Regions from separate parts of the Companilactobacillus muriivasis genome, predicted to be linked through region 1. Evidence: predicted binding sites of a transcription regulator. Region 1 holds the regulator's gene; the other holds the start of a gene.

What was found. The regulator LexA, encoded in region 1, represses DNA repair genes until DNA is damaged. The targets are predictions, from matches to a motif close to CNAACANNTGTTNG.
Region 2: uvrC (excinuclease ABC subunit UvrC) is a predicted target of LexA. The motif match lies at 4,010-4,023, and genes of this name have one in related genera.

Annotation. Positions count from the first base shown of each region.
Region 1 covers NZ_BTTQ01000001.1:245,910-253,467, forward strand. Annotated here, with positions in the region: gene serC (3-phosphoserine/phosphohydroxythreonine transaminase) at 389-1,474, shown strand; gene AAA923_RS01295 (phosphoglycerate dehydrogenase) at 1,474-2,643, shown strand; gene lexA (transcriptional repressor LexA) at 2,917-3,540, opposite strand; gene AAA923_RS01305 (DUF896 domain-containing protein) at 3,636-3,878, shown strand; gene AAA923_RS01310 (YneF family protein) at 3,941-4,162, shown strand; gene purE (5-(carboxyamino)imidazole ribonucleotide mutase) at 4,402-4,884, shown strand; gene purK (5-(carboxyamino)imidazole ribonucleotide synthase) at 4,877-6,007, shown strand; gene purC (phosphoribosylaminoimidazolesuccinocarboxamide synthase) at 6,012-6,719, shown strand; gene purS (phosphoribosylformylglycinamidine synthase subunit PurS) at 6,729-6,977, shown strand; gene purQ (phosphoribosylformylglycinamidine synthase subunit PurQ) at 6,978-7,558, shown strand, end outside.
Region 2 covers NZ_BTTQ01000002.1:319,235-326,792, forward strand. Annotated here, with positions in the region: gene AAA923_RS04370 (PTS sugar transporter subunit IIA) at 50-580, shown strand; gene AAA923_RS04375 (MgtC/SapB family protein) at 944-1,648, shown strand; gene AAA923_RS04380 (hypothetical protein) at 1,785-2,312, shown strand; gene AAA923_RS04385 (TMEM175 family protein) at 2,413-3,009, shown strand; gene AAA923_RS04390 (SPJ_0845 family protein) at 3,142-3,294, opposite strand; gene uvrC (excinuclease ABC subunit UvrC) at 4,097-5,914, shown strand; gene map (type I methionyl aminopeptidase) at 5,933-6,772, shown strand; gene AAA923_RS04405 (aldose epimerase family protein) at 7,120-7,558, opposite strand, start outside.

The DNA of each region.
Region 1 (7,558 bases):
AAACCGAGGTTCGAGACCGTACTGTGGCTCGGGCCGGTCCGCATAGCAGGTGAATATTCTAATACCTGGAGACGGTTAGAAACTAATTGTATGCAAAAAATTGTACAATATCCGGTTGACAATTAAAATATAAATGTTAAAGTAATTTTAAGTTAATTGGAGGCATTTTAATATGAGAACATTAAATCTTAACATTTTAACAGTCTCCTCCAAGTCTACATACAATACATGTAGGCTTATTAACTAGTGCGCTTAGTAAACAACCCTCATGTATGTAAAACAATTACATCTGTGAGGTCGCTTAATTCTTAGAAAATTTGACTCCTCACAGACTCTAATCTGTGGGGATTTTTTTATCTAATTTTAAAATTCAAGGAGTGGAATAGATATGACAATTTACAATTTTGCAGCTGGTCCAGCAACAATGCCAGCCGAAGTTATTCAACAAATTAAGGCCGATTTACCTTCATATAACGATTCAGGCATGAGTATTATGGAAATTTCTCATCGTTCCGCTCTGTTTGAAGATGTTTTTCAAAAAGCACAACAAGATATGCGTGATTTATTAAAGATCCCTGATGATTATCAAGTTTTGTTTTTCCAAGGTGGTTGTACATTACAATTCAATGCTGCACCACTTAATTTGGCTAACGAATATCACAGAATTGCCTTATTAGACAGTGGTCACTGGGCTGATCGAGCTGGTGACGAGGCCAAGAGAGTCGGAGTTAAAGTCGATGTTTTGGATTCAACTAAAGCGAACCATTATACGAAATTGCCAATTTTGGAGAGTTTGCCAGCCGATACTTACGACTATTTGCACATCACTACTAACAATACGATTGAAGGTACCGCTTATACGAAGTTACCGGAAACCGGTACGACTGAGTTGGTGGGAGATATGTCATCTAATTTCATGGGACAAGCATACGATGTTAAAAAGTTTGGTGCCATCATGGCAGGCGCTCAAAAGAACTTAGGAATTGCTGGATTAACAGTAGTTATCGTTCGTAATGATTTAATTGGTAAGGTGCCAAACTTGCCAAGCATGGTTGATTATCAATTATTTGCTAATAAAGAATCAATGTTTAATACACCACCAGTTTTTGCTATTTATGCAGCTGGTCTAGTTCTGCAATGGTTAAAAAATCAAGGTGGAATTGCTGAAATGGAACGACGCAACCGTCGAAAATCGGGACTATTATATGATTTTCTAGATAACTCAGATTTATTCACAGCACCAGTTGTCAAAGCTGACCGTTCATTAACTAATGTTGTATTTGTGACAGGCAACTCAGAAATTGACCAGCAATTAGTTGCTCAAGCAGCTGACAATGGTCTAGTTAATATTAAAGGTCATCGTTCTGTTGGTGGTATGCGTGCCAGTTTGTACAATGCAATGCCATATGAAGGAGTCGAAAAATTGGTCGACTTTCTAACTAAATTTGAAAAAGATTACAGGGGGCTCCACTAATGTATGAAGTAAAAACTTTTAATGCAATCGCACAGGCAGGTTTAGATACCTTTACCACTGATTTTGGAATTAACCAAACAGATGAACCAGATGCATACTTGATTCGTTCGGTAAATTTGTTACAAGCTGATTTGCCAGATAGTTTGAAAGCTATCGTCCGTGCTGGAGCAGGGGTCAACAATGTGCCACTAGGTCGCGCAACAGCTCAAGGAATCGCCGTTTTTAATACTCCCGGAAGTAATGCCAACGCTGTTAAAGAATTAGTTATTTCATTAATGATTGCGACAGCTAGAAATCTTTTTGAAGCTCATAATTATTCAGACGAACATACCGAAGCTGATGTTTCTCAACGAACTGAAAAGGATAAAACTAAGTTCAATGGTACTGAATTAGCAGGCAAACGCTTAGCAGTTATCGGTTTAGGAAATGTTGGTTCATTAGTTGCCAACGCTGCCTTGGCGTTAGGAATGAAAGTAATTGGTTATGATCCATATTTGTCAGCCAATGCGGCATGGAGAATCAATAATCGCGTTAAAAGAGTGGATTCAATCAAAAATGCTGTGAAGAGTGCTGATTTTGTCACCGTCCATGTACCTAAGAATAATGAAACAATAGGTTTGTTAGGTACGAAAGAAATTACTGAGATGAAAGATGGTGCCGTGTTATTAAATTATTCAAGAATCGGCATTGTCGATAATAAAGCAGCCGTTAAAGCAATTCGCAGTCAAAAAATCAGCCATTACTGTACAGATTTTGGCGAGCCAATCATTGCTGATCAAAAAAGAATTACAATCACACCCCATATTGGAGGCTCAACGTTAGAAGCGGAAACAAACGGAGCTGTTCAGGGAGCTACTACCGTGATGAATTACCTTGAAGAAGGCGATACAACACATTGTGTGAATTTACCAAATATGCAAGTACCATTTGAAACAGCGTACCGAGTGACCGTAATTCACCAAAATGTTCCTAACATGGTCGGACAAATCAGTACTCAAATTGCCAATCGAGAAATCAATATCGAAAATATGGCGAATGCCGCTAAAGAAAAAGTCGCGTATACGATTATTGATGTTGATGATTTGCAAGGTAAGGACCAAGATGCTTTAATAACAGCGTTGGAAAGTATTAAGGAAGTTTATAAGGTAAGAGTGATTAAACATAAGTAATGGTTATAGTTACAATTTATTAAATATGATTGTTTATATAATAAGCAATAAAAGAGTCGGAAGGACTGGGAACATTCACCAGCTGTGGGTGTGGCGTTATGGCTTCAGCCATTACACCACCGGACGTGTTTGGAGACTTACCGGGTTTTGGTAAGGCTTCAAACCGAGGCTCGAGACCGTACTGTGGCTCGGGCCGGTCCGCATAGCAGGTGAATGTTCTCAGTCCTGGAGACGGCAAAACAAAAAAACCACCCTTATTCGAGTGGTTTCCTTTTAAAATATTTGTGAACGATATAATCCAACAACTTTACCAATGATTTCAACATTGTCCAAAATAATTGGATCCATTGTATCGTTTTCAGGTTGTAGGCGGTAATGTCCATTTTCTTGATAGAATCTCTTACATGTAGTTTCAATATCTTCAGTCATGGCAATAATAATTTCACCGTTATTAGCAAAATTTTGTTCGTGTACAATAACATGGTCGCCATCAAAAATTCCGGCATTGATCATACTTTCGCCGTGAATTTCCAACATAAATAATTCACCAGACTCACGAGTAAGGTCAGGTGGGATTGGGAAATATCCATCAGGATTTCTTTCAGCAGTAATAGGTTGACCGGCAGCAACGGCACCTAAAATAGGAATTTGTTTGGATTTGATACCAATTGAATTAAGACCAGCACCAGTAAGCTCAATAGCACGGGGCTTTGTAGGGTCTCTTTGGATAAATCCTTTTTTCTCAAGACGAGATAGGTGACCATGAACCGTTGACGTTGAAGAGAGATCTACGGCTTCGCAAATTTCTCTAACAGTTGGCGGATATCCATGTTCATCTAAATAATCATAAATACATTGTAAAATTTGTGACTGTTTAGAGCCTTCAGCTTTTGACATTAGAACACCTCATTGTTAATATCTTAAATAGATTGTATCAAAATTTGAATACAACTTCAAACAAGTGTTCGATTGTATCGAGGGGAATTGGAATAATGAACGAACAAGAAGAATTGCTCAAGAAAATTAACGAACTAGCTCATAAGGCTAAAAACGGTACTATTACTAAGGAAGAAGAAGATCAACAGGCACAATTACGTAAAGAATACTTGAAGAACTTCCGTGCCGCATTTAAGTCCCAATTAGAGATGACACAGGTCTATGATAAAGCAGGAAATGAAGTAACTCCTGAAAAAGTTCGAGAAATTCAACGGAAAAAAGGATTACGTGACGATTAGACTTTCAATTGTCTAACTTTTTTTGTAATATTAATAGTTGTATGGAAAGGGTGAGAACATAAATGGGAATCACAATAGTTGTTGGCGTTATAGCTTTGCTAGTTGGATTAGTTGGTGGTTTCTTCGTTGCCAGATGGTATATGAAGAAATACTTCCAAGACAATCCACCAATCAGTGCTGATATGATCAGACAAATGATGGCGCAAATGGGTCAAAAACCTTCACAAAAGAAGCTTAATCAATTAATGAATACTATGAAGAATTCACAAAAGAATAACAAATAGTTATGTCATTTAGGCGATATACATATATTTATATGTGTATCGCCTATTTTTTTGTCTAAAAAAATAAAATGATAGCTAAACACGAACTATTAATATTTTTATAATTATTAAATACAAAATGTAAACGGTAAATACGAACAATAGACAAAAATAAATGAATAAAATGCGTATTTATCATTGAAAGAAGTTTCAATCCCTGATAAACTTTGGATACCAAAGCAAGAAAGGTGGAAAAAGTAATGCACGACGTAGCAATAGTTATGGGTTCAATTTCTGATTTGAAGATCATGCAGAACACAATTGATGTTTTGAATGAACTGGGAGTTAGTTTTGAAACGAAAGTAATTTCGGCACATCGGATGCCACATGAGATGCTAGATTTCGCCAATCATGCACATGAAAATTATCAAGTTATCATAGCTGGAGCTGGAGGTGCAGCTCATTTACCAGGAATGATTGCCTCTTCAACAACTTTACCAGTCATCGGTGTTCCCGTTCCTTCCAAGTATTTAAAGGGAATGGATTCGTTGTTGTCAATTGTTCAAATGCCAGCTGGTGTACCGGTTGCGACAGTTTCAATCGGTGAGGCTGGTGCAAAAAATGCAGCTATTCTAGCTATAAAAATTTGTGCTTTAAATAATCCAACTTATCAAAATAATTTATCAGCATATGTTCAAGCGATGCACGATAAGTCAGTAGAAAGTGGGAAAGACCTTGGATAAAACGTTACTGCCAGGAGCAACAATCGGCATTATCGGTGGTGGTCAATTAGGCCAGATGATGTCATTTTCAGCTAAAGAGATGGGTTATAAAGTTATCATTTTGGATCCGCAAGAGAATTGTTCTGCTGCCCAAGTATCAGATGGTCAAATTGTCGCTGAATACGATGATCTTGATAAATTAATTGAGTTAGCTAAGCAATGTGATGTTTTGACTTATGAATTTGAAAATGTCGATGCGGATGCTATCAATGAAGTTAAGAAATATACCCAAGTTCCACAAGGTACTAAGGCTTTGAAAGCGACTCAGAATCGTGTGTCTGAAAAGAACTTTATCGAAGACAGTGGTTTCAAAGTTGTACCACATATTGAAATTACTAATATATTTGAATATCATCGTGGAGTTGAAAAATTAGGTGCTCCGGTAATCTTGAAGACAATTCGTGGTGGATATGACGGTAAAGGCCAGATTTTAATTGAGAATCCTGAAAAAGTTTGTTACGCCGACGTTGAAAAGTTATTGATGCACGGTCCATGTATGTTGGAAAAGAAGATCAATCTGAAAAAAGAAGTTTCAGTTATCGTTTCTGCTAACAGTCGTGGTGAAACCTCAATCTTTCCCGTTATTGAAAATGTTCACCGTCACAACATCTTGCACCTTAGCACTTGCCCAGCTGATATCAGTGAAAAGTCTGAACAACATATTTATCAAGTTGGTGAGACCTTAGCTCATAAGCTCGAATTAGTTGGAACGATGTGTATCGAATTTTTCATTTCGGACTCTGACGAAGTTTTCGTTAATGAAATTGCTCCACGTCCACATAATTCAGGTCATTTGACGATTGAAGCCTGCAACATTTCACAATTCGATGCTCATATCCGTGGCGTTTGTAATTTAGCCATGCCCAAGATTGAATTGTTGAAACCTGCTGCAATGGTCAACTTGCTCGGACAACATTTGGAAAATGCTAAGAATGAATTAGCTGAACATCCAGAATGGCATTTCCACGATTATGGCAAGGACAGTGTTAAGGATAACCGCAAAATGGGTCATATCACGATTTTGAGTGATGATTTACAAGCTACAAAACAAGTTATTGAAAATAATTCAATTTGGGATGTGTAAATTTATGACAGAAGATAAGTTGCTTTATACAGGTAAGGCTAAGAATGTTTACCAAGCAGAAAATGACGACGAAGTTTTGATTGTTTATAAAGACCAAGCCACAGCATTGAATGGTAAGAAGAAAGAAATTTTACCAGGTAAAGGTGTTCTAGATTGCCAGATTTCACAAATTGTTTTTAATTATTTAATCGAAAATGGTATCAAAACACACTTAGTTAAAAACCTTTCTGACCATGAACAATTAGTTAAGAAGACTCAAGTATTTCCATTGGAAGTCGTTTTGAGAAATATCACCTCTGGATCGTTGGTACGTAAGTTCCAAATTGAAGAAGGCCAAAAATTAAAAGAACCAATTATTGAATTTTATTACAAGAGTGATGCCTTGGATGATCCCGTAATTAATCAATCGCAAATCCATGCTTTAGGTATTGCTGATAAAGAAGACATTGAATATATCAAACAAGAGACTTTGAAAATCAATCAATTGTTGATTCCGTTCTTTGCTAAAGCCGACTTTGATTTAGTCGATTTCAAATTGGAATTTGGTAAATATAACGGTGAAATTATCCTTGTCGATGAATTTTCACCAGACAATTGCCGAATTTGGAACAAGAATGATCATCATTCAATGGATAAAGATGTTTTCCGCAAGCACGAAGGCGATTTAGTAGAAACTTATCAAACAGTCTTACAACGACTACAAGACAAATAGGAGAGAATTATGAAATTAGTTAAAGTGTATGTCACTCTAAAGGATTCCGTATTAGACGCTCAAGGTGAAGCTATTAAATCAGCTATCCATTCTATGGGTTACAACAAAGTTGAAAATGTCGGCATGGGAAAATATTTCGAATTGAAGTTTGCTGATGATTATGCTGACTTAGAAAAAGACGTTGATTCCATCTGTGATGATCTTTTAGCCAATCCCAATATTGAAACTTATCGTTATGAAATTACGGAGGCAGAATAGATGAAGTTTGCCGTAATCAATTTTCCTGGCTCCAACTGCGATATGGATCTGTACTACGCCATTCGTGATGGTATTGAACAACAAGTTGAACTTGTCGACTATCGAGCAGAAAGTTTAGCTGGTTTTGACGGCGTGTTGATTCCTGGTGGCTTTTCTTATGGTGACTACTTGCGCAGTGGTGCGATTGCCGTTCATGCTCCGATTGTCAAAGAAATTATTCGTTTCGCTAACGAAGGCAAAATTGTCCTCGGGATTTGTAATGGATTCCAAATTTTGACCGAACTTGGTTTATTGCCGGGTGCCTTGATTAAAAATGAGCAAGGTCGCTTTATCTGTGAAACAGTTGCTCTAAAAGTTGTCAATAATCAAACTGCCTTTACAAATGGCTATGAAAAAGACGAAGTTATCAATATTCCAATCGCACACGGTGAAGGTCGCTATTACTGTGATGACAAGACTTTAGCTGAATTGAGGGCTAATGATCAAATTGCTTTCCAATATCTTGAAAATGTTAACGGCAGTGTGGAACGTATCGCCGGTGTAACTAACAAACAAAAGAATGTCCTAGGCATGATGCCCCA
Region 2 (7,558 bases), on a different contig from region 1:
GATAGTATTATATAGGTAGTGATTTAATGAAAAAAGGAGGGTGATTTTTATGTCGATTTGGCAAAAAATTAGTGATTTTCTCACTCCCGATAGTAGTCGGCCGATTAATGACCCTAATGTTAAGCAGCAAGATCAGATGAGTGACTTTTCTCAGATTTTGGATGTTAAAAATATCGTTGTTGATGTACAAGTGAAATCACGAAATGAGTTGTTGAAATATTTAGCTACTTTAGCTCATGCAGATGATGCCAATGTTGATATCGAAGCGTTATACGGCAAATATTTAGTTCGAGAAAACGATGCTTCGACTGACTTGGGAGATGGAGTTGCAATGCCGCATGCTCAGGATGAATCGGTTTCCAAATTAACAATGTTCGTGGTTAAACTAGCTCAACCAATTGAATGGAAAAAAGGTGTTGAAATTCAAACAGTTATTTCCTTGGTTATTCCAGATCCAGAAAAGAATTATGCACATATTCCATATATGTCGAGTGTCGCGCGCTTACTTTTGAAGAAGGGATTCGTTCCAGCATTAAATAGAGCAACGACTCCAGAAAAAATAAGCAAGCTGTTTATTTAAATTAAAATTTACTTTTTTTGACGAGTTTTTTAAGAATAATTCCGGTAATGGTATACTTATAGTTATTGAATTAAAGGTTTAAGTTATTTAAGAAGTCTAAATCTTTTAATGAAACGATATTCATGGAAGATTTAGTCGTATTTTTCAATACAATAGCATCCCTCTTTCAGCAATATAGACAGCTGTGGAGGTGGCGTTATGGCTTTAGCCATTACACCACGGGGCGAGTTTGGAGATTCGCGTATTTTGCGAAGCTTCAAATCGAGGCGCGAGACCTTGGCTCGCACCGGTCCCCATAGCGTCTGTATTGCTGAAAGAGGGATGCGGAAAAACCTTTATGAACAAGAACATTGGAGGGGTTATTTGCAGAGTCAATTAAGTGTTCTTACAGTAGTAATTAGACTGTTGCTATCAGTTCTGTTCGCAGGTATTATCGGTATCGATCGTGCCTATAAACATCGACCAGCTGGATTGAGAACGCACGTCTTAGTATGTTTAGGTGCCTGTATCATCGCAATGATCCAACAAAATATCGGTTTTAATGCCCTAGACATTGCCAGGCAGTATCCACAATTAAAGGGAGTTGTTCGAGCTGATGATGCTCGTCTGATTGCTCAAGTTGTCAGTGGAATTGGTTTTCTAGGTGCAGGAACAATTATTGTTGAACATCATTCAATCAGAGGACTGACGACGGCGGCTAGTTTGTGGGTCGTTGCCTGTCTTGGATTAGCAGTTGGTATGGGTGACTATATTATCGCAATCGCAGGATTTTTGGTGGTGTATGCAGTGTTAGGATTTTTAAAGAAGATAATTCGTATCAGTCCGGTGCGGAAGTTAAAAATTGAATATCTGCACAAGGTTGATACAAAAAAATTTATTGATGATTATTTCAAGAAAAATGATATTACTGTGGAAGGCGTTCGTTTCAGCGTGACTCGACGAGATGATGAAAAAGTTTATACCAATGTCTATTCGATTGACTTTGGCAAGAGCTTGGATTATGTCGATATAGTTGAAGGATTGTCAATGAATGATAATATTATTAAAGTAGAAACAATAAATGTTTAAAAAAATATTCCTAAATTAGAGTTTAGGAATATTTTTTATTGGTTCGTTTATAAAAAGATACTTAAATATTTAAATGTTCTAAACTGATTGTAATTAGTCTAGACCTTTGCTATCTTTGAATTATTGGGGGAATTAAATGATAAGAAATTTACCGACCAGACTCTTTATCGCTTTTTTATGTGCATTCATTTTGGCAACGGTCTATTTGATTATGCCCAAGGGGAAAATTGCGGGAAGTATTCAAGAAACCAAGATCAATTTAATGGACAAGTCGAAGCAAAAAACTGTTTCTGAATTCGGCAAAGAGCGTAAAAATTATGCTTATGTGTCGTTTGATAATTTATATTCCAATACGAGTTTGTACTATGGAACAAAGGTTTATCAACGTGGACATATAAAAAATCTGAATATTGACCGCAAATTTATTCTTGTTGCATTAGATGGGAATGATGCATCAAGAACAATTAAATTGAAATATAAATTGTCAGATTTTGAACGTGGCAATGTTAATGTTCAAGAAAATGATCCAATCAAGTTTTATGGAAGAGTTCTAGCGACTGATAGTTATCTCAATGACAAAGGTCGTGACGTTCAATTGCCTGTAATTGCCGCTGATTTCATTCAAACGAAAATCAATCATGGCGAAAGATACGGAGCAATTTAAGATTGTTTAAATCGCAAAATATATAAAGAATTATTACAATATTAGAAAAGCCTCAATTCTGATTTATTGATATAATTTTCTTTCTAAAGGGGAGAAAATTATGAATAAATCAAGAGTTGAGGCTTTTACTGACGCTATTATTGCCATTATTTTGACCATCATGATTTTGGAGTTTAAAACTCCTGAATCGTCAAAACTATCAGCCATTCTGCCACAAGTTCCATATATGATTTCTTATGCAGTGGGCTGGTTGTTTATTGGAATTGCCTGGTACAATCACCATTACATGTTCAGCAAGGCTAAAGTAATCACACGAAAAGTATTCTGGACTAACAATTTCTGGATGTTTACAACATCATTTATTCCAGTGGCGACTGCTTGGGTGGGGCGCGATTTGAATGTTCAGGGACCTGAAATATTTTATGCTATCGTCTATTTTGCTTGGTCGTTAGCTTATTCAATTTTGACATATACGATTGCTAAAGAGAATGAACGAGCTGGTTATGATAAGATTTCTAAAAGTATTCGCGAGATGAAAATATATCGAGCATTTACAAGTTGGAAGTTTATTGGAGCAGCAATTATCATTTGGGTACTGATTCTAATCTTCATGCCTGCCTTACAGATGTTGCTGATTGCTTTTCAAGTATTATTCGTTGGTGGAAATTTCAACGAGGACAGTGACAAATTATTTTAAAATAGATACAAAAAAGGTCTAAGACAATTGTCTTAGGCCTTTCACATTTATCAAAAGGGTTCTTAACTAAAGAAATAGTAAAAATAAATGGCATTCATTCACTTACGAGAAGTGACATTAAACAAGAGAAGCTTATTTTTTATCTTTAAGATTCTTTTGATCTTTCGAAGATTTCTTATCTGCAGAATCTACGCGTTTTACGTTTTCTTTTACATCATCGGGAAGAGAGGCAAATTTATCAAATAAACTGCCAAAATTGCTTTCACGTTTCACTGTTAGGCCCATCGGTATCAGCCCCTTTCAGTTATCTTTATATTTAACTACATTATAGAACCTTTAAGCACAAAAGACAATTTTTTGTCCTATTATTTTAAACTATTTTGGTAATGAAGTGTGTCGTCTCCAGAGCTGAGAAATATTCACTGGCTGTGCGGACCGGTACGAGCCAGAGTGCGGTCTCGAACCTCGATTTTGAGCCGAAACCCACGTCTCAAAAATCGCCCGGTGATATAAGAACTGGCGTCCTTATATCACTTTCACTGCCCACAAATATTTCTCAGCTCTTCCGACTAGACTCTTCGTATTAAATGGGGTTTGAGTATAATTAAAACTTTAATTGTTTGGATATAAGTATAACTTTCTTCCTGTTGAAAATATCTAGAGTTGGATATTTAAAATTGATAGGAAGTTTAATGATTATAAGAATTAAATCAATAAATACCAATTTAGAGCTTTTCTGTATTTAATTAAATCGTGAGATAGATTGCATATATATAAATATAAATTAGTCGGAAGGGATGAGAACATTGTACCCGCTGTGGATGTGGCGTTATGGCTTCAGCCATTACACCACCGGGCGAGTTTGGAGACTTACCGAACTTTGGTAAGGCTTCAAACCGAGGGCTGAGACCTTGGCTCAGGCCGGTCCGCATAGCGGGTACAATGTTCTCATCCCTGGAGACGGCAAGCCCTTAAACTATTATCATAATAATTGTATAATAGAACATATGGTTGCATTTTAGTTGACAATTAAATTGTTTAAATTAAGATTAAATGAGTCTAAAAGTATTTTGAGGGAGGGTTTTCTTTGGCAACTGAATACTTGGAACATAAATTAAGCCTATTGCCACCGCGTCCAGGGTGTTATCTGATGAAAGATATCAACTCCAAGATTATTTATGTCGGCAAGGCCAAAAATTTAAAAAATCGTGTTCGTTCATATTTCAAGAGTTCGCATGAAGGTAAAACTGCCCGTTTAGTCTCAGAAATCCGCGATTTTGAAACTATTATTACTTCCAATGATAAGGAAGCTTTTTTGTTGGAAATCACTCTGATTCAAAAGCACCAGCCTTATTACAATATCAAGTTGAAACGTGGGACTGGTTATCCTTATATTAAGATTACCAACGAACGTGATCCCAAAATGGAAATTACTGGTTTGGTTAAAAAAGATGGTGCCTATTATTTCGGACCTTATCCAAACGTCTGGGCTGCATCTAACACGTTGAACTTTTTACAAAAGGTCTATCCATTACGTCGCTGTCAGGGAAATCTTGGTCGTCCTTGTCTGTATTATCACATGGGACAGTGTTTGGGAGCTTGTTTCCAGACAGTTCCTAAGAAGCAGTATGATGAGCAAATTGAGAAAATCAAACGTTTCTTAGGTGGTAATGTTGGCGAAATCAAGCATCAACTAGAAGATAGAATGTCGAAAGCATCTGATTTGATGGAATTTGAACGTGCCGCTGAATTGCGTGATCAAATCAAATATATCGAAACGACCGTTGAAAAGCAGAAGATTATTTCCAATGATAGTACGCCACGAGATATTTTTAATTACTACGTTGAAAAAGGTTGGATCTCAATTCAAATTTTCTTCATTAGACAAGCACGTTTGATGAAACGTGAAAAGAAAGTTTTTGCCTGCATCAATAGTCCTGAGGAAGAATTATCGACGTTTATTCTGCAATTTTATAATCGTCGTAACCAAGTTATGCCTAAAGAAATTTTAGTACCTGATAACTTGGATAAGAAAACACTTTCACAAGTTTTGAATATTCCTTTCCGAACACCGCAACGTGGTCAAAAGAAGGATTTGATGGACATGGCTGCTGAGAATTCTAAATTAGTTTTGCAAGAGAAATTCCGATTGATGGAGCTAGATAATCGACAAACTTATGGTGCTCAGAAGCAGATTTTTGAGGCATTGGATTTGCCATATGGTCATGTTATTGAATCATTTGACCACTCGCATATTCAGGGAACCAGTCCGGTTTCAGCAATGATTATGTTTAAAGATGGTCGTCCTGAGAAGAGTGGTTATCGTAAGTACAAGATTAAAGGTGAAGTTGAGCATCAATCGGGTGCTGATGAAGCTGCCAATACGCGAGAAGTAATTTATCGACGTTATTCGCGTTTGATTAAAGAAAAAGATCCATTGCCAGATTTAATTTTGATGGATGGTGGTATCATTGAATTACGTGCTGTTATAGATGTCTTGAACAACGAACTTGGGATCGACATTCCAGTTGCAGGTATGGTCAAAGATGATCACCATAATACATCACACTTGATTGCTGGTGAGGATGGAGTCGAAGTCGTGTTAGATCGAAAGAGTCAAGGCTTCTATCTACTACAAAGAATTCAAGATGAAGTTCACCGTTTTGCTATTACTTTCCATCGTAAGACGAGAAGTAAGAATGCTTTGTCGTCACAATTGGATAATATTCAAGGTGTTGGTCCTAAAACTAGAACCAAGTTGTTGAAGAAATTTGGTTCAGTTAAGAAGATGAAAGAAGCCAGCATTGAACAGTTGACTGATATTGGAATTCCGAAGACGACAGCACAGACTATTAAAATTACATTAGCAAGTACCGATTTTCATAAAAAATACCATAAAGGATAGTTGGGGGATATTTATTATATGATTACATTAAAATCAGAACGAGAAATTGAAGGAATGCGTGAATCTGGTAAGATTTTGGCTGGTGTCCATTTGGGATTACGCGACATGATCAAACCAGGAATTTCTGCATATTCAATTGAAGAATTTGCCAATGACTACATTGTTAGTCACGGTGCTACTCCTTCTGAAAAAGGTTTTGAAGGCTACAAGTACGCTACATGTATCGACGTTAATGACGAAGTTGCTCATGGCACACCTAGAAAAGATTTGATTCTCAAGGAAGGCGACGTTGTTAAAGTTGATATGACTGTTAACTACAAGGGTTATGAAAGTGATTCTTGCTGGAGTTACGGCGTTGGTTCCGTTAGTCAAGAAACATCTGACTTGATGGAAGTTACTAAGAAGTCACTTTATTTAGGAATTGCTCAAAGTATTGAAGGCAATCGTTTAGGCGATATCGGTTATGCTATCCAACACTATACAGAAGATGAACATGGTTATGGTGATGTTCGTGATCTTTGTGGACACGGAATTGGACCTACAATGCATGAGGAACCCGACGTATTGCACTATGGTGAACCTGGTAAAGGCTTACGTTTGAAGAATGGTATGACAATTACTATTGAACCAATGATTAACGAAGGTACTTGGGAAATCGTTGACCGTTCATTAAAGGACCCTAACGATGACTGGATTTATTATGCCAGTGCCGATGGTTCATGGTCAGCTCAATATGAACATACATTAGCTATCACAGAAAATGGTCCTGAGATTTTGACATCACAAGACGCCGCTGAAGATGCTAAATATATGAAGTGGGCTCAAGATTATCTAAAGGAACACAAACAAGCTAAATAAATTGTAATTAAAAGAGGTATTAGAAATGAGGTTGATTAAAACTTCATTTCTAATACCTTTTTTAGTGGTTAAAGGATGCCGTTTCCAGAGCTGAGAGTATTCATCTGCTGCGCGGTACGGTCCGAGCCAAAGAGCGGTCTCGGACCTCGGTTGAAGCCTTTTCAAAGACCGAAAAGTCTCCAACTCGCCCGGTGGTGTAATGGCTAAAGCCATAACGCCACTTTCGCTGCGGATAAATACTCTCAGCTCTTCCAACTAATTTATTTTTTAAAACTAAATAAATTACAACTTTGACTTGTACGACAATGGTCACATCGAATATTTAACTTTCAATCTTCAGTTAGTGGTTAAATATCGTAATCAAATTTCCAAGTTACTTGTCTTTGGAATTGGTCGCTGGGGGACAGAACCATTTCTGTCAGATCATGTGTTGCACTTGGTGGGATTTGAGCTTCTAGGGCAATGCCGCAATATTGACCTAGGTTTTTTGTATAACCACTGTGATTAAAGTGATTGCCAGTATATGTCACGATGGATGGGGCGTTTGTTCGCATAGTCATCTTGACTTTTTGGTCGCCTGATTCCAAGTATATCGGTTGCTCATTATTTATGATGAAGGGGTGATTAAGACCATTTTCCTGTTGGATTTGACTATTTTGACTATTCAATGCTTGGGCAATTGGAGTGCCTTTTCGAAAATCAAAGCAAGTATTTCCAACAGCAGCAGGACTTTCTAGAGGTAGGTGTTGTTCATCCAATGGTAAATAAGTATCTGCTGGTATTTGA